3 regions of the Psychrobacillus sp. FSL K6-2365 genome follow, and region 1 is predicted to be linked to each of the others. Evidence: predicted binding sites of a transcription regulator. Region 1 holds the regulator's gene; each other region holds the start of a gene.
The links. Region 1 encodes LexA, which represses DNA repair genes until DNA is damaged. Its sites were predicted from a motif close to CGAACATATGTTCG; they were not measured.

Region 1 (10,685 bases):
TTTTTCAACAAATAAGGAGATTGACTCATGTTTTCCATTCCACCTGCAACAATAATATCTGCATCTCCTGCAATTATAGCTTGAGTAGCAAGATGAATTGCTTTTAAGCCAGACCCACATACTTTATTAATAGTCAGAGCAGAAACTGATTGTGGTAAACCAGCCTGAATAGACGCCTGTCTAGCCGGATTTTGTCCTAAACCTGCTTGAAGGACATTCCCCATAATTACTTCGTCCACAGCATCTTTAGAAACCCCTGCTTTTTCTAATGCCTTTTCAATTACAATAGCACCTAGTTTAGTAGCTGGCACATCTTTCAAAGCCCCTTGAAACGAACCAATTGCAGTTCTAACTGCGCTTACGATTACAACTTCATTTGTCACGTGATTTCCTCCTTGTTTCCCCTGTATTAAACAAACTTCTACAAAGCAAAATTTAAATTTGCTTGTTTAACCATCCTTTCTTTACAATAAAGAGGGAGGGATGATTATGTTTAGTTTACCAAATAAAGTGACAATTATCGAGGTAGGTCCAAGAGATGGCTTACAAAATGAAAAAAACGAGGTGCCGACAGAAGTAAAATTAGCCTTTATCGAAAAACTGCAACTTGCAGGAATAGAGGAAATGGAATTGACTTCTTTCGTATCACCAAAATGGGTACCACAAATGAAAGATGCCAATGAAATAGTCACCCAAGTTAAAAAGTTGGGTAGACAACTCGTATTAACACCTAATCATAAGGGCGTTGAAATAGCCAAACAATCCGGTGCACAGAATTTCGCCGTTTTTGTTGGGGTTTCAAACAGTTTTAATAAAAAAAATATTAATAAAACTACGACAGAAAGTATGGATGAACTCAAGCCTATTGTGGGAAAACTATTACAAGAAGGTCATTTTGTTCGTGCCTGTATATCCACTGCATTTTATTGTCCATATGAAGGAAAAGTAGATTCATCGGACACGCTTGCATTATGTAAGGAATTTGTTTCATGGGGTGTAAACGAACTTAGCGTAGCTGACACTATTGGAATGGCTAATCCTCGGGAAAGCTATGAATTATTCGACTCACTAAAGAAGGAATTCCCTGCTACACTAATAACTGCTCATTTTCACGATACTAGAAAAATGGGAATAGCCAATATTCTTGCTAGCCTACAAGCAGGAATTGATCGATTTGATACATCAGCTGGTGGTCTAGGCGGCTGCCCTTTTGCACCTGGTGCTACAGGAAATGTAGCAACCGAGGATGTTGTGAATATGCTACATCAAATGGGCATTGGGACGAATATAAATCTCGACTCATTGCTTAAGGCAGTAGAAGTGGTTGAACCGTATGTGTCCAGGCAGATAGACACGGGAATGTATAATCTATTTAAAAGTAAGTAGGGGTTGATCAGATGAAGAAACGTGTAATTATTTGGACGAGTATTTTTACTAGTGTCTTGACCGCTATGGCTACGTTCTTTGGTTTCTTTGTAACTAATAGGCTTATGTATATGAAGAAAAAAGAAAATGATTTTATATTAAACCGTGAAATAACTTCTAAACGATTAGATGAAGCATGGTTTAACGCAGTAAATAAAACCGAACAATGGATTGAATCTAAAAATGGATATTCCTTAAAAGCAATTTTTGTCGAGCCATTAGAAACAAATAATTATGTCGTTATTTGCCATGGAGTTACAGAAAACAAAATTAACTCACTACGTTTCGTTCGTATGTTCGAAAGACTAGGCTTTAATAGTGTCGTCTACGATCATCGTAGACATGGTGATTCTGGTGGCAAGACAACTAGTTTCGGCTTTTACGAAAAGGTAGATTTACAATCTATTGTTGAGGCAGTAAGAGAAAGAGCTGGGAAAGATGCGGTTTTAGGTATCCATGGGGAATCTATGGGCGCTGCTACTACATTATTGTATGCTGGTTCTATAATAGATGACGCTGATTTTTATATTTCAGACTGTGCATTTTCTGATTTTGAGCAGCAAGTTTATCATATAATGACACAGACGACTCCACTTCGTACTAGTTTAGCCATTCGATTTGCTAATTTGTTTTTGAAACTTCGTGATGGATATACGTTAAATCTCGTCTCACCAATTGATGTTATAGACAAGATTGAAAAACCTGTCTTGTTTATCCACAGTTTGCAGGATGATTTTATCTTACCTAAAATGACCGAAGATTTATACGAAAAAAAACAAGGCCCAAAGACTTTAGAATTATTTGATATTGGTGAGCATGCTAAATCCTTCAATGAAAACAGCAAGGAATATGAGCAAGTTGTTGCAGATTTCCTACAAGAAAATGGCTTACTAAACAAATAAAATCTATTTTCAAATGAAGTAAAGTTTCTTTCAAATAAAAAAGCACTCAGCTGAGTGCTTTTTTATTTTTGCATTTTATTCATTTGATTCATCATTTGTTTAACTTGTTTTTCAGAAGGCTTACGACCCATTTGTGCCATCATCATACGAAGCATTTGTTCATTGATCGGTGGATTTTCTTTTAAATATTTCATCATATATTGACGTGCCGCAAAAAATCCTATTGCCACACCAGCGATTAAAGCAACAATTATAATAACAATCCAAATCCATGTTTGCATATATTCTCCTCCTTTACGAACTTATCTACGTGTACAAGACACCACCCCAAATTATACTATAGATTCTTTTTGCATTCTATTATAATTTTAAATAAAGTGAAACTTCACTTTGAAAGGGTATCTTCTACAGCAACCACATGCAATTGCGCGTATAAAAAAAACAATTCGAATACTTAATATCAAAGTATTCGAATTGCTTGTACAACTTTTTACTTTTGAAGTAATGCTTTCATTTTTGCAACTACGTTCTCTACAGAGAAACCATATTCTTTCATTATAATTTCACCAGGGGCACTTGCACCAAATTTATCAATAGCAATTACGTCCCCTTCAAATCCAACATAACGATGCCATCCTAATGAAGCACCCATCTCAATTGCAAGACGTTTCGTTAAATGAGATGGTAGTACCGCATTTTTATAAGCCGAATCTTGCTTCTCAAACAAATCCCATGATGGCATAGAAACGACAGAAACTTCGATTCCTTCTTTAGAAAGTGCTTGTTGTGCTTCAACAGCAAGACTTACTTCTGAACCAGTTGCAAGTAAGATTGCTTCCGCTTTTTCATTAGGTGCTACAACATAAGCTCCTTTTGAAACTCCTTCTTTAGCTAGTTCAACAGAATTTTCAAGAGTCGGTAAATTTTGTCTAGAAAGAACTAAAACTGTAGGATTATTTTTTGATGATACAGCTAGTTTCCACGCTTCTGCAGTTTCATTAGCATCAGCTGGACGGATCACAGATAATCCAGGCATTGCTCGTAAAGAAGCTAAATGTTCCACTGGCTCATGAGTTGGGCCATCTTCCCCGACAGCGATACTATCATGCGTGAATACATACGTTACAGGAAGTCCCATTAATGCCGATAAACGAATTGCTGGTCTTACATAATCACTAAATACGAAGAACGTACCTCCAAATACATTTAGCCCACCATGTAAAGCCATTCCATTTAAAGCAGTTCCCATTGCAAATTCACGTACACCAAACCATATGTTTTTCCCAGCATAATCATCAGCTGAAAAATCTCCAACATTTTTCATAGTTGTTTTGTTCGATCCCGCTAAATCGGCACTACCACCGAAGAAAGATGGTAGGTTTTGAGCAATTGCATTAATTGCTTCTCCAGAAGCAGAACGAGTCGCATGTGAAGTACCAGCTTCATATGTTTTAAGAGCGTCTGCAAAGTTTTCAGGTAATTCACCAGAAATCGCAGTTTTTAGTGTCGAAGCTAACTCAGGGAATTCAGACTCATACTTCTTCAGTTTTTCATTCCAAGCGGACTCTTCTTGAATACCTAAACGTTCTGATGCTTGTTTAAACGTGTCATAAACTTCATCTGGAACATAAAAGTCCTCTTCAAATAACCATTTATATTCAGCTTTAGCTAAAAGTGTTTCGTCTTTTCCTAACGGCATGCCGTGAGCATCTGACTTACCAGAACGGTTAGGAGAGCCAAACCCAATAACAGTTTTAACTTCAATAATTGTTGGCTTGTCATTTTGAGACTTCGCTTTTTCAATAGCACTTGAAATTTCTTCAATATTATTTCCGTCTTTTACATGAATGTAGTTCCAACCGTATGAATCAAAACGTTTTTCTACATTTTCTGAGAATGATTTATTTAAATCACCATCTAAAGAAATATCATTACTATCATATAATACAATTAATTTATCCAACTGAAGATGTCCAGCAAGAGAAATTGCTTCTGCAGCTACACCTTCCATTAAATCACCATCACCACATAAAGCGTAAGTGTAATGATCAATAATAGAATGGTTTTCTTTATTATAAGTAGCAGCTAAATGCGCTTCCGCCATCGCCATTCCTACTGCCATTCCAATTCCTTGACCAAGTGGACCTGTTGTTGCTTCTACTCCTGCAGTGTGACCGAACTCTGGATGTCCAGGAGTTTTAGAATCCCATTGTCTGAAGTTCTTAATCTCCTCCATTGGTAAATCATAGCCACCAAGATGAAGTAAGCTATATAAAAGCATAGAGCCATGACCTGCCGATAACACAAAGCGGTCACGGTTGAACCATGTTGGGTTACTTGGATTATGACGTAAATGTTTTGTCCATAATGTGTAAGCCATTGGCGCTGCCCCCATTGGTAAACCAGGGTGACCAGAATTTGCTTTATCAATTGCATCAATAGATAAAGTTCGAATCGTATTAATTGCTAATAAATCGGATTGTAATGACATGAATGACATCCTCTCAAACAAATTTTTTCTATATTTCTAGTTTAGACAAGAATGTCTGTATTATCAATGGTTTCTGAAATGATTAATTAATTCAGAAACTTTCCTTTCTTTGCTTCCTGAACTTTTACAGGTGTTACATCATTTCCTTCGGGGTCAATTATTTTTACACTTTCGATTGTATCTCTCATTGTGGAACGAAAAGTTTCCAAATATTCTTTGCGTAAAGAGCTTTGTTCTTTTGCTTCTTCAATAGAAAGACCCGATGTTTTAGATTTTCTAGATAACTCGCCAATTCTCGCTAATTTTTCTTTGCTTAACAATTTATTTCATCCTTTCACTTTATCTAAATATAAAGGTAAGGAAAAAACACACAGAGTGCAAGTCATTTCACTCCATGTGCTTCTATATACTCAATATAACGTCTATGTACTGTTGCTTTACTAATATTAAATCCTAAACCTTTTAAGGTCATTGAAATCTCTTCATAAGTAAGTCCTGCATTCCGAAGTCTGACTACTTCTGCTAAAGGAACATCTATTCTTTCTCTACCTTCAGGATTGCCTTTTGTCTTTAAGTTTTTCTCTGGTCTATATCCCTCGGAGACCGCTTTCTTCATACCTCTTCTGATTTTAGCGTTGTGTAATTTCCTTTGATATTCTTCTACAAGCGCAAGTATTTCCAGTAACATAGAATCCATTTCATTTAAATTGATAACACCCTTATCCTGTAAAGTATATATTGAGGTATTTGTTTTTTGAAGAAGATGCAGAACTGCCATTCTTCCATTTCCTCTACCAATCCGGGTTTCATCTTGAACAAATATCGCTTTAATTTCATTTTCTTTTATATAATCCAGTAAATCTAATAAGCCTTCACGTTCAATATCATATCCACTATGTTGATCTATAAATACTTTCTCTACTTCATAATTGTGTAGCGCTGCAAATTCTAATAGCTCTTCCTCCTGTCTTTGTAAAGATGTCTCTTGAGATTCTTTTTCAGTACTCACTCGACAATATATAACTGATTTCATTTAGTATCGCCCGCTATCTCCGTTTCGTGATTGAAATGGTAACTTTTTTCCTCCACTGGGATTTTAAGCATCTCCCCAGCTTTAATATGTCCATCTTGTAAATTATTCATAGCTATAACCTTATTAATCCATACTTTTTTATCTTCCTTCACGCCATACTCATTTGCTAACTCCCATAAAGAATCGCCTTGCTCTATATTAATATGAAGACTCTCATCAGTTGAAAAAGAATTCGAGATTATTATAAACATTATAAAAGCAATACTACACGCTACAAATATTGTTAGAAAATAGTTTTCTTTAATCCAAGTCATAAATAATACCTCCAATAGAATGTGTGTTCGTAATGTATATTTCAATAATAATGCGAACACTTGTTTTTGTCAACAACAATTAGAACCTATGTTTGCATTAAAGTTCTTCGCCTGTTATACTATTAATAAGATAGAAAAGGATAGAGATTAATTACTCTAAAAGAGGTGAGCATATGAAAAAAGCATCTAAGAGACAGGAAGACATTCTAGCTTTTATAAAAGAAGAAGTTCGTAAAAAAGGATATCCGCCATCTGTTCGAGAAATAGGAGAAGCTGTGGGCTTAGCCTCTAGCTCAACCGTACATGGACATTTAGCACGACTGGAAAGTAAAGGTTTGATAAGAAGAGACCCAACTAAACCACGTGCCATTGAGATTCTTGATGGATTAGGTAGTATTGCTGAAAAACAAAACGTTGTGCATGTCCCCCTTGTAGGTAAAGTTACCGCTGGTGTTCCCATTACCGCAATTGAAAATATAGAAGAGTTCTTCCCGCTTCCAGAAACTTTTGGTACTGCCGATGATAATTTATTTATGTTGGAGATAATGGGTGATAGTATGATTGAAGCAGGTATATTGAATGGTGACTACGTCGTTGTAAAACAACAGCAATCAGCCAATAATGGAGATATTGTAGTTGCTATGACAGAGGAAGATGAAGCAACCGTTAAACGATTCTTTAAAGAGAAATCTTACTTCCGTTTACAGCCTGAAAACTCATCCATGGAACCTATCATCGTAAATTCAGTTAGTATTCTCGGAAAAGTAGTTGGTGTTTACCGCAATATTCAATAGATTTAACGGACTTGACAATATACTTAAATGTCAGTAAGATAACGAAGAGCCGATATCATATTTCAACGAAAAGTGGACATTTTCGTTGAAATCATCGAAAAACCCCTTTACCTTTATGGTTGAGGGGTTTTATTTTGTCCGAATTTCTTTTTTAGTTAACATATTCTGTTTTCCTCTTAGTGTTTTTTATTTATTCTTTAAAGCAGCTAAAGTTCTTGGCCCAACAATTCCGTCAACTGCCAAGCCGTTTTTCTTTTGAAAATCTTTAATTGCTGCAATTGTTAAAGGTCCCTCGATCCCATCAACCATTAGTTTATAACCTACTGAATTTAAACGTTTTTGTACTTCGGTTATATCTGTTTCGCTTATATAGTTTAAAGGATTCACTGCATTTGGCTGCCCCACCTCGTAAGATGGTATGTGAATTTCAAAATGCAAATGTATTCCTGTACTATTTCCTGTTGTGCCCTTTATACCAATCTGTTGGCCTTGTTTTACATTTTGTCCAATCTTTACGGTGAAAGATTTTAAATGAGCATACAAGGTTTCATATTTCTTACCGTTTAAAGTATGGACAATTGTTATTGTGTTTCCATAGCCACCTATAACTTTTGCTCTCGTCACTACTCCACTTGCTGATGCCTTTATAACCGGACTTCCATCACTTCCGAAATCCACTCCTTTATGCTCTTTAACTATATTATTCTTTCGAATTTCCCCAAAATGCGATGTAATTCTTCCTTCGCATGGTCTGATAAACAATGTTTCCCCCCCCCTTCTAATTTAAGTAGAGATTCAATATCCCCTTACTAGTAAATGCTAAAATAAATAGTAACAAATAGTCAAATGCCATTATATTTATCAAATAAAATAATAAAATGGTTAAAAATGCGTAAATTTGGGTATTAGTATTTATAATTGAACATAGGTTAAATTAATTATATTATTTTATGTCAGCCTATATAACTATAAAGGGGCAAAAAACTTATGAAACTAATTATAGTAGAACTAAAAAAGCTAATTAATGATTACTATAGATGCAATAACTACCATCTGAAGGAAGAAATTTTGATCGATATCAATTTGTTAAAAGATGCTATAAGAATCTTAGAAAAAAGAAAGTTAGAAATAAACACAAACAGCTCACTTGGTTATTAACCAAGTGAGCTGTTATATATATTTTTTTAAACCATACTTTGTTTTATTGTATCTCTTTAAATCACCTACCTATATCAAACTACTTCAAATCCCTCCATATTTATATTATTTATTCATACGAGATAATCAATCTAACTAGTTCTATTAATTTATAGGACATATATTACTGTATGCCGATATTTTGGCAAATCTATTAAAAGGAGGTGATTTATATGGTTCTTGTACTTCAAGAGTTTACTACCCCAGCTAATACAACTGTCATTGCAGATACAGCTGCACCACCCGGAACACTTCCTACGCCTGCAATATTAACTCCTCCAGCAATGGTTTCACCGTTAATAGACGGAAGCAATGCTTACATTTGGTCTCCAAACACAGAATCCAATCAGACAGTGACATTTCAAAGTATCTTTGATATTGGAGCTTTGCCACTTCTAACTCTAGCATTACCTATTTCCGCCTACTATGCTTTTGCAGCAAACGAAACCGCTACAGTTACTGCATCTTTAGAAGTAGTAAATCTTCTAGGTATTGTAATTGCTACTATTCCACTTTTTGATGGAGCAAACTCAGGTAGCTCTCAGGACGTTGCTATTACATCCGGTGACACATTAGTTGGAGTAGGCCTTCTAGGCAATACAGGTCGTATTGTAGTTAATGCTACTGTAACTTCTCCAGTAGCTGCCGGTTACTCACCAAATCCCGGTAGATATTTGGGACAACTTACAGTGCACAGTTTTCTAGCAGTGTAGTATGGATGAAAAAATAAAATAAGGTAACAGTATTTGCCATCAGTGACACCTTGAAATAGAGAAAAAGGCTCCTTTTCTAACAGAGAAAAGCACACATTTCTAGGAACAAGCCCTCCTTGTTTGTGGAAATGTATATATTTTGGAGGGGCGCGTATAAAACCGAGCCCCTCCAATCTTTCTATTTATAACTAACTATATACAATTGCATTATATAAACTTACTAAAGCTACTAACATTTCAAAAATTATAGGTCAAATTCCTTCCAATTACACATAATATGTTACATAATATAAAATAGGAAATATAGATCATTAGGGGGAGTAATTTTGCCTATCATTTTAATTTACAAAGAACTAAATCACCTAATAGATGATTACTACAAATGTCCCTTTACTCATATAAAAGAGCAAATTCTCATAGATATTAATCTTTTAACAGACGCATTGTTAATGTTTGACGCAGATATTCAATTGGAAGCTCAACTTAAATCTGTTTAAGTACAATCAACTTATCAACGGAATGTAGGTTGGGCAATTCTTGTCAACACATTAAACAAGGACATGTGCTACAAAAGACCATATGCAACTTACAACAAATGATATGGTCAACATATAAAAAAGCGTTGATAGCTTCGTGCTACCCAACGCTTTTTTATTTTATCATTTTCAAGCATTGTTCAAGAGTAATAGCCAAGGTGCTCGATTTTAATTATTTTTACCGAGTCATTCATCTAATATTTCAACTTTAAATACTAAAACTGCCTCTTAAGAATCTCAATGAGGTTGTTTACTTTTTGTGTTTCCAATAAAATGAAATAAAGGGAGATGATAGAGTATGAAAAAAATATTTTTCATCGGCGCTTTAGCTGTATTATTGTTAACTGCTTGTGGGAATGAAGGAAATTCTGATGAAACCAATACCTATAAAGTATCACAAGGTAAAATAACGAATGAAAAGCTATTAATTAATCTAGCAGTTCGCGCAGAAACTATTATTGAAAAATATGATGGAGTCGATAGTGTAAAGGTAGAGGATGCTGAAATTGAAGCTAAAAAACATCCTAATTTGAGAAATGATGAAACTAAAGAAATTTATAAGAATGTTTACTATATCGAAGGTGAGTATTCATATCAGGGTAAAAAATATGATTTCGTGTGGAGTGTCTCTTTTAATAATAACGATATTGATTCTGGAGGACAAGTTCTTCAATATATATCTGACATGGAAACAGGCGAAAAAATAAATGTCAATAGATCACTAGCAGATTGATTATTATAAACCTCTACAATATCTAAAAAGCGTTGGAAGCTCAGAGCCCCAACGCTTTTTTATTAATACATTTTTAAATATTGTTCACGTTCCACGGATGTACAGTCGTTCTAATGACATACTTATTTAATTTCAAGTTATTTGAGGTCAGAGAAGTACCATTATATTAACGTTATCGTGATTATGAATTATGTGTGATTATGCTTACTATTTTATTTTTGGGGTATTCATGGGGTGAATTATGGGGTACGAAAAATCTAGACCATGCTAACAAAGGTGGTCTTTTATTTTTATTATTCACTACCATAATAACCAATTCTCCAAATTAGGATTACTTTTCACAACTATTCTTTCCTCAATCTCTTCTAACCAGTTATAAAACTTCACAGGCTTACTCACACGTAGTTGTTCCTCCACAGATGATATGGATGTATTCTTATTAGATCGCTCCATCGATTTATTATAAGCTCCTAAGAATGCACTCCTTAATGTCTTAGTTAAAGTTAATGTTCCATCTGTAATATCACTTATAAGCTTGAAGATAACA
Region 2 (10,685 bases), 1.5 Mb from region 1:
TCCGATAAGTCTTGGTAGACGTTGTGTCCCACCAGCTCCTGGTATTATTGCCAAACTTGTTTCAGTTAAACCAAGCTGAATATCATCAGAGGCAATTCTAAAATCACAGGCAAGTGCTAATTCTGTTCCACCCCCAAATGCATAGCCGTTTAGCATAGCTATTGTTGGTTGTGGAAGGTTTTCAATTGCAGTAAATACTTCTCCAATTTTGTATATATTACGTTTTACTTGTTGATCAGTTAATGTTTTTCGTTCCTTTAAGTCTGCACCTACACTAAATGACTTTTCTCCTGCCCCTGTGAAAATAACTACACGGATGTCTGGATTAATGCGAATAGATTCTGCAATATCTCCAAGTTCACGAAGCATCTCATAGTTAAATGCATTTAATGAGTCTGGTCTGTTTAAAGTGACATATGCTAAATTACCCTGTTGATTATAACGGATGTATTCCATGAATATTTCTCCCCTTTCGACTTTCTCTCCCCATTATCAAACATATCATGTTCCAAGTTTTCTGTCATCCATAGGAAATAAATAGAAAATATATCGATTTTCATGGAAAGATTTGTTATAATAGAAATACTGAATATTTATGGATTTGAGGAGTTTGTATGGATATTTTTGTGGCGAGACAACCTATCTTTACAAAAAAAGAGCATATTTTTGCTTTTGAATTATTGTATCGTGATAGTAGTACGAATGCTTTTCCTGTTATAGATGGCGATTTAGCAACTTTAGAGGTATTAACCCATTCATTTTTAACGATAGGTATAAATAATCTTGCGGGAGAAAAGTTGTGTTTTATTAATTTTACGGAAAATTTATTAGATAATACATTATTTGATAAACTTCCACCTAAACGTATAGTTGTGGAAGTTTTAGAGGATATTCCAATTACCCCTTCTTTAATTCAAAAGCTTAAATACATAAAAAAGTTAGGTTTTTTACTTGCTTTAGATGACTTTATTTTACATAAAAATATAAACTTATATGATGAGTTATTTAGTTTAGTTAATTTTATCAAAGTTGATTTTATTTTGAGTAAGCCTTCTGAGAGAAAAGTTATTGAAGAAATTGTGAAGAAAAATTATCCTCATATTGTACTTTTAGCTGAAAAAGTAGAGACGCGTGAAGAATTTTATGATGCCAAAGAGGCAGGATACGGATTGTTCCAAGGCTACTTCTTTGCCAAACCTGAAATTATTAAAGGGACTGATATTCCTGCTAATATGGCACAGTATTTCCGCATTATTAGTTTGCTTCGTAACCAAGTTTCCTCTATTGAGCAAATAGCAGAGGAAATCGAGCGTGATGTGTCCATTTCCTTTAAAGTTTTAAAAATCATTAACTCACCAGCCGCTAGAAAAAAATCTAAAATTCGTTCCATTAAACAAGCGGTAGTGATGTTGGGATTGGAAGAATTGAATCATTGGATATATGTATTAATGTTAAGAGAGTCGAAAGCAAATTCTAATGGAGATGGAATGGCTCTTATTGAAGCATCCTTATTCCGGGCCAAGTTTTGTGAGTTACTGGCTAAAAGACAGTTTTTACAAAACTCCTCTGAATATTTCCTAGTAGGTATGTTTTCTTTAATCGACACATTACTACACCGGAAGATGAGTCATTTACTTCAAGAACTTCCGCTTACGGATGAGGTAGTAGAAACGCTTTCTGGGAAAGCTACCGATATGACTCCTTATCTAGAGCTTTCCGTAGCTTGTGATGAAGTAAGATGGGATGACATAATTGCAGGTGCAGAGGCTATCGATATTGATCACGCTACATTAAACAAATATTATTTAGAAGCCCGTAGTTGGGCTATGGATATAATAGGTTAAGAACAACTGCCATTTTATAGATGGCAGTTGTTCTTTTTTTAGTGATTGTATTTTGTAGTTAAGATGGAAGATTTCCTGAAAATAGCCTCATTCCTATCCACTATTATTATTTTTTTGTAATTGTTTCATTTATATACCAATGACTCAATTGTTGCTTTTTTCGATAAAAGTAGTAAAATAAAAAACAGAACACACGTTCCTAATGAGGAGGAGTAGTTATGCCATTAATACCGGAAGAGGCAATTCCATATTTTGAAAACATGATCTATCTTCCAATGGTCCTGACTATCTTAGAAAAAGATCGAACTATTTTTGAAAAGGCTCCATTTAAATTGAAGCGTCCATACATCATTTTAGTGGAAGAAGCAGGAAAGCAAGTGCAGAAAGAACTAAAACAGACGCATATGTATATGAAGCGTCACAGTATGAAAGTTCTTCGAGGAGAAGGAGATGATATGTTCACAGAGTATGTATTTTTTCATGGAGGTTATGAAGAACATCGTCGTTACCTAAACGTTCGTCTCCGCAACAGAGTCGAAGAACTACTATCTATATATTTGGCTGTAGTAGAAAAACTTCGTTAGTACTGTGAGTCTTTTTGAAATTGTGGAATTTTAGTAATATAACCAGTATTTATCAGATGGCTCATCCGTTTTAGCAAATGCATATTTAGTATATTAGCAAATCCAACCTGTCTACTTATTGTCTGTGGAGATGAAGGTACAGTTATTTTTTGGCCATTTGTTAAAACGACTATACAACCATCTTTAGAAGGATAAAATGATTCTATTGCTCTAAAAGAGAACCAAACATTTAAATCCGATTTAGGAGAGAGTATTGGTATGAATATACACGGATTTCCAAAGTCATGAGCTATGAGAATCGGTAGCTTTAAATAGTTTCCAATCGCATCTCTCGATAATTGAGCAGTGTGTTGGAACGAAGAACCGTAAAAAGAGCAAGAGTGGCGAACGATATCAAAAGGCTTTTTACCTATTATATTTGATTCACCTGAAAAATTAGTTACTTTTGTAAATATCGTATTATTCACTACAATAGGTTGAAGTACAGCGGTTTCAAATGAAATAAAAAAAGATTTTTCTTCTACTTTTTTCGACATAAAAATCCACCCCTTTGTATTATATACCTCAATTATAGTTAATTTTGGAAGTAAATCAAGCATATATAACGAATTTTTAAAATATTCCTTATTTACTATCTAGTTGTAATTTTCTCAAAATGATTGCAAGTAGTTCGTTGCTTTTATATAATAGAAAAAAGACATCGGGGTGATGGAGATGGACAAACAATATTCATATGCAGATTTCTTAAAAGCAATGGGTCAAACGGGGAATGAAAGCTCTGCCGAAAAATTGTTAAACGAAATATATCTTGATATGTTTTTGAACATTATCCACCGGGAACAAAGTAGTAATCGTCTCTTTGCATTAATAGACGAAGCGCTAGATCGAAAAGATATGGCCGCATTTTTAGAGTATACAACAGCACTTCATCAACTAAACAGTCCAAGATAACAAAGTATTGCGAAAAAAACCACTTTCATTAGGAAGTGGTTTTTTTATATCACAAAATTCTATTTCTTTTGACAAAAAACTACGATAAGCTAGAGAAGTAAAGGTTTTCCACTATATGAGATAACAAGGGAGGAACAATAAATGAAACGTTATACGCTACTAGCATTATTCTTACTATTGCTTCTACCAACTATTGTCCAAGCAGAAGATAAGTGGAATATTAAAACGCTCGATAGCTATCAAGTATTATCAGATACCTCCAATGAATCTTCTATATTATTAGAAGGAACAACAGCGGTAGTATACGAAACGACAGGCTTAGTGGCTGGGTATTATCAAATTGATTTTAATGGAGTTCCAGGATTTATCTATAGTAATCAAGCGAGTGTTTTATTTGAACAGGAACAAATGAGTTTTAAGGTAGTCGATGAGCAAATCCCATACTATGTTATGAAAAAAGGGAAGCTTGTGCAAAAGGGCATAATATTAAAAGACGCAGTTTTAACTCGTACAAAAACTTCCTCAGTCTATCATTTAGTAGAAGTAGGTAAAGATGTCTTTTATATTCCTCTGGAGGGTACAATTCCTACTTTGAGTCCTTCTAATGATACTATAAAAAAAGCGACATATCCGATGAAACTATATAATCGTGTGGAGGTACCTGTTTACAATACACAGTCTATCCAAATTGGGACACTAACAGCCAATCAATCTGTGGATTTAATAGGAGTAGAGAAGAGTAATGGAATTATATATTTTCTAGGACAAGAGGCAAGGATAAATATGAATGATTTTGTCCACATGGATTTATTGCAACCGAAAAAAGTACTGAAGTATGAAGAAATGACATATCTACTGAATGTAATTGCAGCGTTATATCCTGAATTTACGAAGCTAGAGCAAATAGGTAAATCAGTAGAAGGTACTCCTATGTATGCGATGAAAATTGGAAACGGGAAAAAGGAAGTACTGCTGGATGGTTCCTTACATGCTCGTGAGCATATGACGACAAATGTGGTAGCAGAAATGATTGATACATATAGTATTCATTACGAAAATAAATCTGTTTATGGTGGATATAATGTTCGTCAGACTTTAGATCAAACTGCTATTTGGTTTATCCCTATGATGAACCCTGATGGTGTAAAACTTGTTCAATCAGGACCAACATCTATGAAGAATGGCGCACTTGCTACAAAGATTAATGGAAACTCTAATTTTAATAGATGGAAATCGAATATACGCGGGGTAGATTTAAACGATAACTTTGCCTCTGGTTGGGATAAGATCAAAGGAGGACAAAAGCAACCAGCATATATGGCGTATAAAGGACCGAGTGCTTTTAGTGAACCGGAGTCAAAGGCGTTTCGAGATTTCGTCAAGAAACATAAGTTTAAAACGTATATTTCTTATCACTCTTCGGGACAAATAATGTACTGGTTTAACTATCAAAAGACAGCAGAATCTAAGCGCGATCAAGCGCTGGCAAAAACATTATCGAAACTTACCGGTTATAAAGTAATGCCGCCTCAATATTTGCCAGGCTCTGGAGCATCTGCTGATTGGTTTATCCAGGAAACAAAAATGCCTGGTATTACATTAGAAATCTCTCCATATATTGGAGAGCAACCTGTACCTCTATCGAAGTGGGATGCAATTTGGAGACAAAACCATAAGGTAGGATTATATTTAGCACAAGAAGCATCGAAAAGATAAAAATAATGAAGTCGAAAGTCACTGGTATCAGTGGCTTTTTATTATATTTAAAAAACATATGTTCGTTTTAGTGGGAATCAAAAAAAGAGTATGTTAAACTGAAATTATTCAAAAAAATGGGAGGCTTATGTATGGAACAAACTTTTGACTTGCAAGCTCCGTATGAGCCAGCGGGAGATCAAATAGAAGCAATTAAAGAACTAGTAGAAGGGGTTAATGAAGGAAAAAGATATCAAACCTTACTAGGTGCGACAGGCACAGGTAAAACATATACTATTTCAAATGTAATTCAACAGATAAACAAACCGACATTAGTGATGGCACATAACAAAACACTAGCGGGTCAATTATATAATGAGTTTAAAGAGTTTTTTCCGAACAATGCGGTCGAGTACTTCGTTAGTTACTATGATTATTTTCAACCAGAAGCATATGTTCCATCAACCGATACATTTATAGAAAAAGATTCTAGTATTAACGAGGAGATAGATAAGCTCCGACATTCTGCTACTTCTTCTTTATTTGAAAGAAAAGATGTCATTATTATCGCATCAGTATCCTGTATTTACGGTTTAGGTAATCCTGAGGAATATAAAGAGATGGTCTTATCATTAAGAACCGGAATGGAAATAGATCGTAATCAGCTATTACGTAAACTCGTCGATATTCAATATGAACGAAACGATTTGAACTTCGTACGCGGAAAATTCCGTGTTCGTGGAGATGTAGTAGAAATTTTTCCGGCTTCACGTGATGAAAAGTGTCTTCGTGTGGAGTTCTTTGGAGATGAGATTGATCGTATTCGTGAAGTTAATGCGCTTACTGGAGAAATTTTAGGAGAACGTGACCACGTAGCTATATTCCCTGCGTCCCACTTCGTTACCCGTGAAGAAAAGATGAAGCTGGCCATAGCAAATATTGAAAAAGAACTAGAAGAACAGCTTGCGTATTTGAGAAGCGAGGATAAGCTTTTAGAGGCTCAGCGATTGGAGCAACGAACTAGGTATGATTTAGAAATGATGGAGGAAATGGGCTTTTGTTCAGGCATAGAAAACTACTCTAGACATTTAACATTAAGAGAAGCTGGAGCGGTTCCTTACACATTACTTGATTATTTTCCAGAAGACTTTTTACTCGTAGTAGATGAAAGTCACGTTTCATTACCTCAGGTAAGAGGAATGTATAATGGTGACCAAGCGAGAAAATCTGTGCTAGTAAATTACGGATTCCGATTGCCATCTGCTCTAGATAATCGCCCCCTTACATTTACTGAATATGAAAAACATATTAACCAAGCTATATTTGTTTCAGCAACTCCTGGCCCTTATGAGCTAGAGCATACACCGGAAATGGTGGAACAAATTATCCGTCCTACAGGACTATTGGACCCAGTCATAACGGTGAAGCCTATTGAAGGGCAAATAGATGATTTAATCAATGAAATACATGAAAGATCGGCTAAAAATGAGCGTGTTTTAATTACGACGTTAACGAAAAAAATGTCGGAGGATTTAACGGACTACTTAAAGGAAATCGGTATAAAGGTACAGTATTTACATTCAGAAGTAAAAACACTAGAGCGTACTGAAATTATTCGGGAACTTCGTTTAGGTACCTACGATGTACTAATAGGGATTAACTTGTTGCGAGAAGGAATAGATATACCAGAGGTGTCTCTAGTAGCAATATTAGATGCCGATAAAGAAGGGTTTTTACGTTCTGAACGTTCATTAATCCAGACTATTGGTCGTGCTGCTCGTAATTCTAATGGAGAAGTTATTATGTATGCAGATAAAATGACAGACTCTATGCGAAAAGCAATTGATGAAACGAAACGTCGCCGAACAATTCAACTGGAATATAACGAAAAACATGGCATCACACCAAAAACAATTCAAAAGAAAATAGGCGATGTTATCCGTGCATCACAGGTTGCAGAAGAGGAAGAAACATATGCACAACGCTTAATAAGCGGAAAACCATTAACGAAAGAAGAAAAGGCAACACTTCTAGAAAATCTAGAAAAAGAAATGAAAGATGCAGCTAAAGCACTTAATTTTGAACGAGCTGCAGAATTACGCGATGCAATTTTGGAACTGAAGCTGGAAGGGTGATAGAAGTTGAAAAATCAAGAAATCGTGATTCAAGGTGCACGTGCAAATAATTTAAAAAATGTAAGCTTGAAAATACCAAGAGATAAGCTAGTAGTCATGACTGGACTTTCTGGCTCTGGTAAATCCTCCTTAGCTTTCGATACAATTTACGCGGAGGGACAACGTCGATATGTAGAGTCATTATCAGCCTATGCACGACAATTTTTGGGGCAAATGGAAAAGCCAGATGTCGACGTCATTGAGGGACTATCACCAGCTATTTCTATCGATCAAAAAACGACGAGTAAAAATCCACGCTCTACAGTAGCTACTGTGACCGAAATTTATGATTATATGCGACTATTGTATGCGCGAGTTGGAAAACCAATATGTCCAAATCATGGTATTGAAATTTCATCTCAAACGATTGAACAAATGGTTGATCGCTTAAGTGAATATCCAGAAAAAACCAAGATGCAAGTGCTGGCACCAATTGTTTCAGGACGTAAAGGGACTCATGTAAAGCTTTTGGAAGAGATGAAAAAAGAAGGTTTCGTTCGTGTACGTATTAATGGAGAGTTAATCGATTTAGACGATGATATCAACCTAGATAAAAATAAAAAACATAATATTGAAGTTGTCATCGACAGAATTATTATGAAAGAAGGAGTTGCTGCAAGGCTTAGTGATTCTCTAGAGTCAGCTCTAAGAATTGCAGATGGCAAAGTTTTAATAGATGTTATGGAACACGAAGAAATTCTATTTAGTGAGCATCACGCCTGTCCGATATGTGGATTTTCTATCGGAGAATTAGAGCCACGAATGTTTTCTTTTAATAGTCCATTTGGTGCTTGTACTGATTGTGATGGACTTGGTACAAGGTTAGAGGTGGATCCAGATTTAGTTGTTCCAGACAAAAGCGTCACTCTAGCAGACGGAGCCATTGTTGCATGGCAGCCAACGAGCTCTCAGTATTATCCGAAACTCTTAGAGGCAGTATGTAAGCATTACAAAATAAAAATGAATGTTCCAGTTGAAAAATTGCCGATTGATCAATGGAACAAAATTATGTATGGGTCAGACAATGATAAATTCCGTTTTCGATATGAAAATGAGTTTGGACAAGTTCGAGATAGCATGATTTCATTTGAAGGCGTTCTTGCGAATATAGAGCGGAGATATAAAGATACGTCGTCCGATTATATTCGTGAGCAAATGGAAAAATATATGGAGCAGCATGACTGTCCTACATGTAATGGCTATCGCCTAAAAGAAGAAACACTTGCAGTTAAGATAAATTCCCTACATATTGGGGAAATTACTAAATACTCCATTGAAGAAGCAAATAAGTTTTTCAATGAGCTGAGCTTATCTGAAAAAGATATGCAAATTGCTCGTCTTGTGCTGAGAGAGATTAACGAACGTTTAGGTTTTCTGGATAATGTTGGACTAGATTATTTAACATTAAACCGTGCGTCAGGAACGTTATCAGGTGGGGAAGCACAACGTATTCGTCTGGCAACTCAAATTGGCTCAAGACTGACAGGGGTATTATATATTTTGGATGAACCATCTATAGGGTTACATCAACGAGATAATGATCGATTGATCGAAACATTAAAAAATATGCGAGATATTGGGAACACCTTAATAGTTGTAGAGCATGATGAAGATACAATGATGGCGGCAGACTATTTAATAGACGTGGGACCAGGTGCAGGAGTGCATGGCGGAGAAATAATCGCTGCAGGAACTCCTGAACAAGTGATGAAAAATAAAAAGTCTTTAACCGGACAATATTTAAGTGGTCAAAAGTTTATTCCACTTCCAGTGGATAGAAGAAAACCAGATGGTCGCTTTATCAAAATAAAAGGCGCTTCAGAAAACAACTTGAAAAATGTGAGTGTAGATATTCCATTAGGTGTATTTACAGCTGTTACAGGAGTTTCAGGATCAGGGAAAAGTACATTAGTAAATGAAATATTATATAAGTCATTAGCCCAGAAGTTAAACCGCTCAAGAGTGAAACCCGGCGTCAATAAAGGTGTCGAAGGTATGGAAATGCTAGAAAAAGTTATTGAGATTGACCAGTCTCCAATCGGTCGTACCCCGAGATCTAACCCAGCTACCTATACAGGAGTTTTTGATGATATTCGTGACCTTTTTGCAACGACAAATGAAGCAAAAGTAAGAGGATACAAAAAAGGTAGATTCAGTTTCAATGTAAAAGGCGGACGTTGTGAGGCCTGTCGCGGAGATGGGATTCTCAAAATTGAAATGCACTTCCTACCTGATGTCTATGTACCATGTGAAGTCTGCCATGGAAAAAGATATAATCGTGAGACTTTGGAAGTGCAATACAAGGGCAAGAATATTGCGGATGTCCTAAAAATGACTGCAGAGGACGGCTATGCCTTTTTCGAAAACCATCCGAAAATCAGTCGGAAGATAAAAACAATTGTAGATGTGGGACTTGGATATATGGAATTAGGGCAACCAGCAACGACTCTTTCTGGTGGTGAGGCGCAACGAGTGAAGCTAGCATCTGAATTACACAAGCGTTCTAACGGCAAGTCTTTTTATATTTTGGATGAACCTACTACAGGTCTTCATGTAGACGATATCGCAAGATTGCTAATAGTACTTCAACGTTTAGTAGATAACGGAGATAGCGTATTAGTGATTGAGCATAATCTGGATGTCATTAAAACAGCAGATTACATGATTGATCTAGGACCAGAAGGTGGAGATAAAGGAGGAACAATCGTTGCAGTAGGTACACCAGAGAAAATTATTGCATCGAAAGATTCATATACAGGGAAGTACTTGAAAACCATTTTAGAAAGAGATAGACAACGGATGGATCAAGTAGTAACTAAAGCGACTAAAAAGAAAAAAAGTCCCGTATCGACTACATGATGAAACTTTTTGATTTTTCAATCGTATATAGTAATGTAAGTAAAATGATTTATAGTATAAATTCATGAGGAGGCCTTTCACTATGCAAGAAGAACGAAAACGTATTTTAGATATGGTTGAAAATGGCACGATTACTGCACAAGAAGCTTTGGCATTACTAGAAGAGCTAGGAAAACAAACTACACCTGCAACACCGTTTGTACCTGAGGAAAAAGAATATAAAAAGTCACAAAACAATAATACCGATTTCGTGGAAGATTTGAAGCGCGACTTTAGCGTAATGGGTGAGCGATTCATGCAGTTTATGCAAGGCACAGTCGACAAAATGAAAGATTTTGAAATGCCATTCGGAGATCCAGTTACTTTTGAAGAACAATTCGTCAAAGAGGATGTAAATTTTACAGATATCTCTATTAATATTGCGAATGGTAAAGTTGAAGTTCACTCTACGGAAGAAGAGCATGTACGTGCTTCTGTTAAAGTGAAAACTTTTAGAAATTCAACAGAAGAAGAAGCAAAGGCACGTTTCCATGAAGAATTTATCTTCTCAACAGAAGGAAACAAATTACGCGTATATA
Region 3 (10,685 bases), 450 kb from region 1:
ATAAAATCTTTTCATTTACAAAGTGGGTACCAGTTTTTCTTGCAATGGGACCTATGATAAAGGAATTGTACCAGAACCCTGAATTAGGATTTATTCACACTGAATTTCTTCTAAATTGGAGGGGAGTTACACTGATCCAGTATTGGAAGAGCTTTGAGGATTTGGAGGCATATGCTCATGGGAAAACTCATTCTGTAGCTTGGAAATCTTTTAACCAAAAGATTAAAGATGATGGAAGTGTTGGGATTTACCACGAAACATACATAATTGAAAAGAGTGCATCGGAGGCTATATATAATAATATGCCAAGGTACGGGCTTTCCAAAGCTTTTTCTCATATTCAGGTAGTTTCGATGACAGATACAGCAAGGAGTAGAGTAAGTAAATAATGTATCTATGCCAGTTATTTTAACACAACCAAACTAGCAGTATGATATAGTTTTTGCTCACCCTGCCATCAATTTCTTTTGCAATTTACTAAAAATTTTCTATCTTTTGTTTTCACTATGTTATGATAATTTCATCATAACTTATTGGCAACAGGGGGATTTTTTGTGAAACGTTTTATGCAGTGGATGCTAAGGTTAGGTGTTGCATTCATCGGTATTCTACTAATCAGTGGATTGCCAATTCTTATTAATGGTTTTCAAAAAGGAGAGCTTTGGTGGAGAGAATATGGTGAACATTTACTCGTGATTTTTCCAACGAATCGTTTCCTAGATACATATTATAGTAGTTATATTGGGGAGTATATCATCTATTCACTAGAAATATTATTTTTAGCACTGCTTGCTGCAGTTATTTTAGCTTTATCATTCACCATAATTACTATGCTTTTTAAGGAACGTTCTCGACAAAGAATCAAGACATTATTTTTCTTTTTAGAGTCATTACCTGATATTCTAGTTATCTTGCTTATTCAATTACTAGTTATCATTGTCCATAGACATACGGGTGTTTTTATGTCAATCGCATCAACTGGAGGAGAAAAAATCTACCTGCTCCCAGTTTTTTGTTTAATGATTTTGCCGATGGTTCAGCTTTACCGCTTAAGTATGCTGACTTTTGAAGCAGAAGAAAGAAAGTTGTATGTAGAGCTCGCTAGATCACTTGGATTTAATAAGGTCATCATTTTATTTATACATATTTTTCGTAATGCTATCATTAGTATTTTCTTTCAGTCCAAAAAAACGATGTGGTTTATGCTATCCAATTTATTCATCTTAGAGCGAATGTTCAATATGCCGGGTATTATGTTCCACTTAAGTGAGCATTTATCTGGAGAGTTATTTTTAATAACTGTATGTAGCTTTTTCATACCAGTGTTCATCGTATATAGCTTTTTTGAGTGGTACTTTTTACGTCGGACAAGCCGTGGAGGTGCTATATTATGAAATTGCTATGGAAACAACCTTATTTTGTATTTGGTTTTCTCATATTAGCTTTCTTTCTTATCGGAAGCTTTGTATTTGAATGGATAAATGGTCCAGACCCGAAGCAAACCTATTTTATAATGGAAAAAGGGAGAGTTATCGAGGCCGCACCGCTTTCTCCAAGCTGGCAGCATCCGCTAGGGACCGATCAGTATGGCTTTGATATGTTCGCTAAAATTATGCTCGGAGCAAAGTATACGATTATTTCAGCTATGGGTGTCGCTGCAGTACGTATGCTAATAGCCGTACCATTAGGATTTGCAATCGGGACCTATTGGCAAAAACGTCGTAGAACGATTAATAGTTTCATCGATCCTCTTCATTATGTACCGATGACTATTTTTTCCTATTTAATGCTCTATCCGGTGTTATGGGAGCCGATGGAAGGATTCTCCACAACTGTCTGGGAGCGTATTGTCATACAAGTCGTTTTAATGGCCATTATTACAGTGCCGATTGTTTCTGCACTTATTGGCAATGAAGCGAACTTATTGTATCAGCAGGAATATATTTTAGCCTCGAGAACTCTAGGGGCAAGTAAGTCCCGAATTATTACTAGACATCTATTCCCAATGATGCGAGAAAAGCTATTCGTTTTATATGGTCAGCAGGTCGTAGAAACATTAGTTGTCTTCACTCATTTAGGACTTTTACAATTGTATATCGGAGGGACAGATGTCAGTTATGATCCAATGATGGGTGATCCCCCTAAATCGATTGCCTATGAATGGGCAGGTCTTTTTGGATCCTCCTTCCGTTATTTGCAGGGAGTTCCTTGGTTGCCGCTAGGTCCAGCTATTTGCTTTGCACTTGTCATTTTAGCCATTGCTTCGATGATAGAAGGCTATACTCGAGCTGTTAGTGGTCAAGTGAAAATACCAAGGCGTAAGAAAGTCTCTTTTGTCTCAGATAAAACTGTGGAGTGGAATCAACAGCAACTAAAAGAAAAAATGCAGTTACTTTATAAGGAAAAACAAAAACTGTAGAAAGTTATCTGCAGCTTTTGTTTGGAACATTTATTCTTCTACTTTTTTACCTCTTGTTAACTTTTCAAATGGTTTCATTTCTTTATCCCGTTTTGGAAGATAGTTGAATGGATTTCTTTCTTGAGCAAATTCTTCTTTTGCATTCAATTTAATACCGATTGTAGCACCAGCAGTTGCCGTTGGATCATTTATTATATTTTCTTTTTCACCATCAATATGTGGAGTGGGATTCACATGTTGATTGTCACTTCTTCGTGGCATTATATCATCTCCTTTGTAGTTAATATGACAAAGGAGAGGTTGTTCTATTCGAGGTTTGGGTTTTATCTTTTGCTAAGCAAATTTATTTTACAAATGAATCGAGGTTTTAACAATGACTATGCCAATTATTGAAACGTCAAGATTATTATTAAGAGAAGTTACAAACGAGGATGCTTCTGACATGTTACGCTATTTGTCAGATAAGAATGTTGTAAAACATATGGGATTGGAACCTTTTCAATCTGTAGAAGACGCACTGGATGAAATCAGTTGGTATCAGTCTATCCACAAAGATGGATCTGGCATTAGATGGGGAATTACGCTAAAAGATGCTGGAAAGGTTATCGGAAGTTGTGGATTTCTTAATAGAAGTACAAAAAATTACCGTGCTGAGGTGGGATTCGAATTAAGCAAAGAATATTGGGGAAAAGGAATTGCTTTTGAAGCTCTAGAAGCAGTTATTAAGTTTGGTTTTAATCATTATTCATTCGAACGAATCGAAGCCTTGATCGAACCAGCCAATGCCCCTTCACAAAAGTTAGTGGAGAAACAGGGGTTTAAAAGAGAGGGCTTACTAAGACATTATGAATATACTTGTGGAAAATTTGATGATTTGTATATGTATTCTATTTTAAAAGATGATTTAGACAGTTGACATAATTTTGAACTTCTTGTAAGATATCTAAAATCATAATGTTAAATTCATTGAAGAAGAGAGTAGTCGATACGAGACTGGGAAGCGAGTTAGGGATGGTGGGAGCCTAATACACGAAGAATCGATGAACCGCACTTTGGAGAAATGTCCTGAAAGTCTAGTAGGGAAAATCGGGGAAGGCACCTCGTTACGAACGGAAAAGCGGTCACAATTGTGGCAACTAGAGTGGTACCACGGGAATTTTAGCTCTCGTCTCTTATTTAGAGACGAGAGCTTTTTATATGGGAGGAAAATACATGAACCTGACAAATCAAATCGCAAATGTCATTTCAATTGCTTTAGAAAATGAATGGACTGCTGAACAAGTAGAACTGTTACTGGAAAAGCCAAAACAGACAGAATTGGGAGATATTGCATTTCCTTGTTTTACATTAGCCAAAAAATTACGTAAAGCTCCACAGCAAATAGCGTTAGAGTTAAGTGCGAAACTAGAGGGTCAATTAATAGCTAGCGTTCAAGTCGCTGGTGGATACGTGAATATTTTCCTCAATCAAGCTTTTGTTACAAACCAAGTTTTACATTCTATTATGACGGATCTACAGAAGTATGGAAGTAAAAATAGCATGCATGAAAAAATTGTAATCGATTTTTCCTCACCGAATATAGCGAAGCCTTTTTCCATGGGGCATCTACGTTCAACTGTAATCGGTAACTCCTTAGCAAATATTGCGGAGAAGAATGGGTATGAAGCTATTCGCATTAATCATTTAGGAGATTGGGGTACACAATTTGGCAAGCTGATAGTTGCTTATAAATTATGGGGAAGCAAAGAGAAAATACTTGCAGCACCTATTGAAGAGTTATTGAAGATTTATGTACATTTTCATGATCTGGCAGAAAAAGATGATTCTTTAAATGATCAGGCTCGTGCAGCTTTTAAATTACTTGAAGAAGGTGACGAAGAGGCTCTAACCCTATGGAATTGGTTTAAAGAAGCATCTTTAAAGGAGTTCCAAATAATATATGAACTTTTAGGAGTTCATTTTGACTCTTATGCTGGGGAGGCTTTTTATAATGATAAAATGTCTAGAGTAGTTGACGACTTAAAGAAAAAGGGATTGTTAATTGAATCTAACGGTGCTTTTGTAGTAGAACTCGAAGATATGCCACCTAGTCTGATTACCAAAAAAGATGGGGCGACTCTTTATGCGACACGCGATCTAGCAGCAGCTATGTATCGTCATCAAACATTTCATGCGTGTAAAACGTTTTATGTTGTGGGGAATGAACAAACACTTCACTTTAAACAACTTTTTTCTGTACTAGAAAAAATGGGATTTGAATGGTCCAAAAATCTAGTGCATGTTCCATTTGGTATGATGCTCAAAGACGGTAAAAAGATGTCTACACGTAAAGGTAAAGTCATATTGCTTGCGGACGTAATAACTGATGCTATTAAGACTGCTCAGCATAATATTGAAGAGAAAAATCCAACATTAGAAAATAAGGAAGAAGTTGCAAAACAAGTTGGAGTAGGTGCAGTGATTTTCAATGATTTAAAAAATGACCGGATGAATGATATTGAGTTCTCGTTGGAACAGATGCTTAACTTTGAGGGAGAAACTGGTCCTTATGTACAATATACCAATGCTCGAATTTGTTCATTGCTTCAAAAAGGTAGCTTTGAGGCTGAAGCATTCACTTTTTCTTCAATTGGGGTTGAAGCTTGGCCAATTATCCAGCTACTCGAGGATTTTCCACGTGTAGTAGAAAAGGCATTTGATAATGCGGATCCATCCCAAATTGCAAAGTTCAGTTTACTGCTTGCGCGCCAGTTCAATAAATATTATGCTAGAACAAAAATTTTAGCCGATGATGGAACGACTTCTTCTAAGTTAGCATTCGCATTTTCAGTTTCTGTTGTCCTGAAGGAATCCTTACGACTTCTAGGTGTACCAGCTCCAGAGAAAATGTAATACTAATAGAACTCATATACAATTTGATTAATTAACACTCCCGCTAGCCTGGGAGTGTTGTTTTATTTGAGGGCTATATGAAGGGATTTTTGACCTTAGATAGAATAAGTATGGTAGTACGGATTGGAGGATAGTTGATAAAGATAATTGAATCAGTATAAAAGCTCTGGATGCATATTTTCTAGAAAAAATAATATAACCGGGAATAGTGCAGATATAGCAATTCTAATTGCAAATAAAATCGGACTTTCTCATAATAATTCTCATTATCGGAAATCTGGACGAAGCCATTGAGCCGTGAAATCATTTAATCTTTCCATCGAAGTAATTTAGTCGAAAATGTGGATGATGCCGTTGAACAAATCAATGAGTTAAACCGGAAGAAATAGGAAAGGAAGACTTATATGAAAAATAGAGAAGTGAATCAATCTGACTATTATGACCAAAAGCTTTTGCCGCTCGATGACCAATTATGTGAACTTTTAAAACAACGTAAAGAGCTTTCAAACAACAATCCAGGTGTTCCACCAATTGAATCGATCTCCAATTGGGCGGAAAAGTATGGAGTTTATGTGGATTTGTTAAACTCGTTATTTGGATTATTGAGAAATGAGGAAATCTTTCGGCCACAGGTTGAACCAAATAATTTCAGAAGACATCTGCCAGTTATGAAAGCGATTGAAAAGGATGAACGTTTATATGCAATTACATTCATTCGGCAGTTTGACAATGCAAGTGTAATATACCTTACTATAGATTGGGATGCCCCGAACATTTCCGATCCTCTGGAGGAAATGCGTCGGAGTCGTTCTGAAGGTGCTTTATATCTATACATCAATGATAATTTTGATTGTCGTACTACTGGAAAAAGAGGATCGGAAGGTCATTTTACACACAAATTTATTGTATCTCCAGCACTGCCAGATGATTTAACCGGATTAAGTTTAATTTTTACTGAGTATACGAGTCATTTAAAAGAGAACCTTACCGGTCTCGAATTTGTCATTAATCTCGAATAATTAAAAGCATTCCTACGATAAGAGCGTTTTTTCATACACAATTATTTACCATTGAATAAGAACTTGTGTTCGTAATATACTATAGAGAACGTACATTCCTAGAAGGGAGTAAATAATATGTATGAGGGACTAAAAAATCGGCAAATTATATGCATTGATATACGAAGTTTTTTTGCAAGTTGTGCAGCAGCAGACGCAGGTCTGGATGTTACGAATACCCCGATTGCGGTCATCGGAAATTTGCAGCAAAAAGGAAGTATTGTGCTTGCTGCATCTCCACCTATGAAAAAACAGTTTGGTGTAAAGACTGGAACTCGTTTGTTTGAAATACCAGATCATCCTTCGATACATCTTATCGAACCTAAAATGGAGTTTTTCGTTCGAGTATCTATGGAAATTACACGCTATTTACACCAGTTTGTCCCTCACGAATCAATTCATGTATACAGTGTTGACGAGTGTTTCGTAGATCTTGGAGGAACAGAAAAGCTTTGGGGGCCCGTTGAAAACACAATAAAACGTATTCAAGATGAACTGTATGCTCAATTTCAATTACCTTGTGCGGTTGGAATGGGACCTAATATGCTTATGGCTAAGTTAGCCCTAGACCTAGAAGCGAAAAAAACTGGTTTTGCTAAATGGACGTATGATGACGTTCAGGAGAAATTGTGGCCAGTAACTCCCTTAAGTGAAATGTGGGGGATTGGTTCTCGTCTCCAAAAGACTCTAAATAATATGGGGATTTTCAAGGTTGGGCAATTAGCAAATACTCCATTATCTCTACTCGAGGAGAAGTTTGGTGTGATGGGAAACCAACTTTATTTTCATGCGTGGGGAGTAGATATATCCGAGCTTGGAGCACCTCTAGCAGAAGGACAAATTAGTTATGGAAAGGGTCAAATATTATTTCGGGATTATCGTAGTAAAAAAGAAGTTATGGCAGTCGTTTTAGAAATGTGTGAGGATGTTGCTAGGCGTGCACGTGAAGCAGAGATGGTTGGTAGAACGATACATCTATCCGTTGGGTACAGCCAAGACGAATTTGGCGGAGGTTTCAATCGCTCTCGTTCTATCGATGAACCTACAAATGCTACATTGACCATTTATAAAGTATGTGAACAAATCTTTGATGAATTTTACGATCGCCGTCCTGTTCGGAAATTATCCATCTCGATTACCAATTTAGAACCAGAGTATTCGATGCAATTAAGTTTGTTTGAAGAAAATAAATGGAAAGAACGAAAGCTTGGAAAAACTATGGATGCCTTACGTAGTAAATACGGATCTACTGCAATTTTACGTGCAGTATCTTACACAGAAGCAGGAACTGCAAGAACACGTGCAGGATTACTTGGTGGGCATAAAAAGTAAAAGGAAAGAGTCAGCCCGTAAAAGGGAATGACATAGTAAAGAAATTATGCTGTGCCAAGTCAAATCCTTAAACGTATTTATGGCTACATCACGCGGCATTCTTTCACATGTTCTTTGATACTGTAGATAAGTAAGGAATTAGTTGTAGAAAGACCAAGCTAAATGGAGGTGCAAAAATGTTATTATTATGGCAGCTTTCATTATTTGTTTCAATTTTAGCTTTAATGCTGGGTATTGTTAAAAGGTCTTGGGTGTACATAATAATTAGTACTTTCACATTCATACCGATAGCATATTACTTTTCAGGGGCAAATAATGAATGGAAATATGTTGGTTTGACTCCGATAATACTACTTGTTCTAACGATATTAATTTGGTTCATAAGCAAGAAAAAATTGAAGTCAATTAAAGGATAAATCGGAAGCTATTGTTTCAACAGAAACAGTCGCATTTTTACTAAAGAGTTAGTTAAGAGGAGTAATTCCTTTTCTCGAGAGGCACGCATAAGTAACTTGAAATACCAGTGAAACCTAAGCCTATAGGTCACTCCTCAAACTCCGCATAGAATTTAAACAAGTCTCTTTGGCAAATTTTTTCGAAAATACCCACGTAATAACCTGCAAGATTGTGAACTTTTTTCTTTTGTGATGCATGCAATGAAATAGTCAATGCCTGGTATCCAATTTTTTCATAGAAGTCCTTATGCTGAGGAAAGTAATTAGTAACACGGTAAGTCAGGCTACGGTAAACACCATATAATTGACTTACTGTCTTTTGGTCTTCTCCAAGCATCGAGAAAATAGTTGATTGGAACAGTTGGTAGAATGTACTCAAATTTTTATTTGTAGAATTATCTACGGAAAATGAAGAGGATACAATTTCGTTAGAATACGTTTTATGTAATAATTCTTTTTTAGAGCTTAAAGAATAATACGTTTCTTCTTGCGAAAGGTGCTGTTCAGTACTTGGATTTACTAGCGTTTGAGAATCTACTCGACTGATCATTTCCGATTGGTCATCGAAAGGCAAAATGATTAAAATATTAGCTCCATAACCCTTTGTCACACGTCGAATAGTTGAGATTCTCTTAATGACATGAAGGCTTTCTAGCTTGCGCAACGTCCTTCGAACAGTCGCATCCGATTTAGTTATTGCTTGAGAAATTGTCTCAACTTTCAAATGAGTAGCTCCAGCATATTTACACGCATACTGCGCGAGCAAAGATAGCACTGCACGATCCGTATCATTTAACTTATAACAATTCTGCGTTATATGCGACCTAATATGTGTATCCATTTCTTGAACGCTTTCAAATACTTGAAATGTCTTTAGATAGATAGTCATCTAATTTCCCCCTAGAGTCCGAAGTGAATTTGCGATTAGTCAACTGCTTCCCAACCATTACATAGAAGAAAATAGGGAGAAAGGATACAATATGAATAGATAGCACAGTAAACAGAACTTTAAAATAATGACTTCCAACAAAGGGGGTCATTTTTTATATGGAAAATGAGAAGGGATTTAGAGCAATCGAGGAGAATACATTTAAGGACAGGAGCATTAAACGAAATTAGGGGGAGTAGGATTGGAACAAAAAATTTTTGAGCATATGCAGACAGTAAGGGGAATAACAGAAAAATCTATCCAACAAATACCCGAGGAACTAGCAGATATTATTCCAAAAGGATTTTCGAATAATATTCGTTGGAATTTTGGTCACATTGCATATATACAGGAAAAACTAGTATTTGGTGTCTCAGGAGATAAGATGACTCTTCCTGAAGCATATGAAGTCTTTTTTAGTGCAGGCACGAAACCAGCTAATTGGATTGGAACTCCACCTTCACTCGCAGCAATTTCGGATGAACTGATTGCACAAAAACAAAGAATAGAAAATTCCCTACCTGGAAATCTACAAAAAAAATTACCTGAACCTTTCACTAACAAGGTTGGCATTACATTTCACACACTTGGAGAAACATTTCTATTCAGTTTCTATCACGAAGCACTACATATGGAATCCATCAAAAGGATTTATAGAACTATTAAACAATAAAAGGGGGAAACTATGAAGTTTTATATTGCATCTAGCTTTAAAAATATAGAGTTGGTGAGATATGTTAGTGAAAATTTAAAGAATAGAGGGTATATCCATACGTATGATTGGACTGTAAATGAAAATGTAACAACATTAGAAGAATTAAAGATAATAGGTGAAAAAGAGAAAACTGCTGTAATAGAAGCTGATTTTGTTGTAGTTATATTACCAGCAGGTAAAGGGAGCCACATTGAACTAGGTATTGCTATTGGAAATAGGAAAAATATCTATCTGTATTCACAAAACAAGGAGATAGATAATATTGAAACAACAAGTACCTTTTATCATTTACCCGAAATCGAAAAATGCTTTGGAACATTAGATGAGTTAGTTGAAATTATAGACAGTAAATCACTTAAACTATCGTAAGTAGAAGTATTCCATCGTATGGACATTGAACGACTACACGATTTTTAAGTAAAGTTTGAGTCTGCTGAAAGAATAAGACTGGAATGAACTATATCAAGAAATATTTGATTATGCTGTAGTTCTAAAATAAAAAATGGATACTTTAGTGAAATAAAGTGGATTGATAATACAGCTCTTTTTTCTTCTTCACTTAATGCCAGCTAGTTAGTTAGTTAAATAAGTCATCCAATAAAATTCCGTGATGAAATAAGGTGAAAAACGCTTCTTAATTCAACTAATAGTATGACAGTCCAAAAATCTGAGGTAGCTCTTTATATATAGTTTAAGAAGGAATTCTGAAGACTATTGAAGAAATAACTAATCAGTATAATCTATTGTGTGGAGTGAGTAATATGATTATTAGAAAGCTAGTTACCACTGTAACCACTTGTGTATTGGTTATGTTAATCTATTTCTTCGAAGGACAGACTGCTTTTGCAATCGTAGTGGTTCTATATTTATTTCCAATACTTTTGAT

Region 2: uvrB (excinuclease ABC subunit UvrB) is a predicted target of LexA. The motif match lies at 5,147-5,160, and genes of this name have one in related genera.
Region 3: MKY29_RS10115 (Y-family DNA polymerase) is a predicted target of LexA. The motif match lies at 6,389-6,402, and genes of this name have one in related genera.

What each region holds. Positions count from the first base shown of each region.
Region 1 covers NZ_JBBOOO010000001.1:1,651,940-1,662,624, reverse strand. Annotated here, with positions in the region: gene MKY29_RS07925 (acetyl-CoA C-acetyltransferase) at 1-383, opposite strand, end outside; gene MKY29_RS07920 (hydroxymethylglutaryl-CoA lyase) at 490-1,386, shown strand; gene MKY29_RS07915 (alpha/beta hydrolase) at 1,398-2,327, shown strand; gene MKY29_RS07910 (YneF family protein) at 2,390-2,608, opposite strand; gene tkt (transketolase) at 2,818-4,818, opposite strand; gene MKY29_RS07900 (DUF896 domain-containing protein) at 4,905-5,138, opposite strand; gene MKY29_RS07895 (YneB family resolvase-like protein) at 5,201-5,851, opposite strand; gene yneA (cell division suppressor protein YneA) at 5,848-6,165, opposite strand; gene lexA (transcriptional repressor LexA) at 6,339-6,959, shown strand; gene MKY29_RS07880 (peptidoglycan DD-metalloendopeptidase family protein) at 7,146-7,721, opposite strand; gene MKY29_RS07875 (hypothetical protein) at 8,330-8,869, shown strand; gene MKY29_RS07870 (hypothetical protein) at 9,196-9,366, shown strand; gene MKY29_RS07865 (hypothetical protein) at 9,704-10,138, shown strand; gene MKY29_RS07860 (hypothetical protein) at 10,439-10,685, opposite strand, start outside.
Region 2 covers NZ_JBBOOO010000001.1:3,198,809-3,209,493, reverse strand. Annotated here, with positions in the region: gene MKY29_RS16080 (enoyl-CoA hydratase-related protein) at 1-456, opposite strand, end outside; gene MKY29_RS16075 (EAL and HDOD domain-containing protein) at 615-1,844, shown strand; gene MKY29_RS16070 (hypothetical protein) at 2,063-2,428, shown strand; gene MKY29_RS16065 (competence protein ComK) at 2,425-2,964, opposite strand; gene MKY29_RS16060 (IDEAL domain-containing protein) at 3,143-3,379, shown strand; gene MKY29_RS16055 (M14 family zinc carboxypeptidase) at 3,521-5,095, shown strand; gene uvrB (excinuclease ABC subunit UvrB) at 5,227-7,209, shown strand; gene uvrA (excinuclease ABC subunit UvrA) at 7,216-10,107, shown strand; gene MKY29_RS16040 (DUF4097 family beta strand repeat-containing protein) at 10,190-10,685, shown strand, end outside.
Region 3 covers NZ_JBBOOO010000001.1:2,106,045-2,116,729, reverse strand. Annotated here, with positions in the region: gene MKY29_RS10150 (DUF4188 domain-containing protein) at 1-389, shown strand, start outside; gene MKY29_RS10145 (ABC transporter permease subunit) at 555-1,394, shown strand; gene MKY29_RS10140 (ABC transporter permease) at 1,391-2,419, shown strand; gene MKY29_RS10135 (hypothetical protein) at 2,450-2,680, opposite strand; gene MKY29_RS10130 (GNAT family N-acetyltransferase) at 2,793-3,335, shown strand; T-box leader at 3,377-3,595, shown strand; gene argS (arginine--tRNA ligase) at 3,632-5,311, shown strand; gene MKY29_RS10120 (hypothetical protein) at 5,716-6,330, shown strand; gene MKY29_RS10115 (Y-family DNA polymerase) at 6,448-7,701, shown strand; gene MKY29_RS10110 (hypothetical protein) at 7,878-8,117, shown strand; gene MKY29_RS10105 (helix-turn-helix domain-containing protein) at 8,245-9,045, opposite strand; gene MKY29_RS10100 (DinB family protein) at 9,287-9,757, shown strand; gene MKY29_RS10095 (group-specific protein) at 9,770-10,168, shown strand.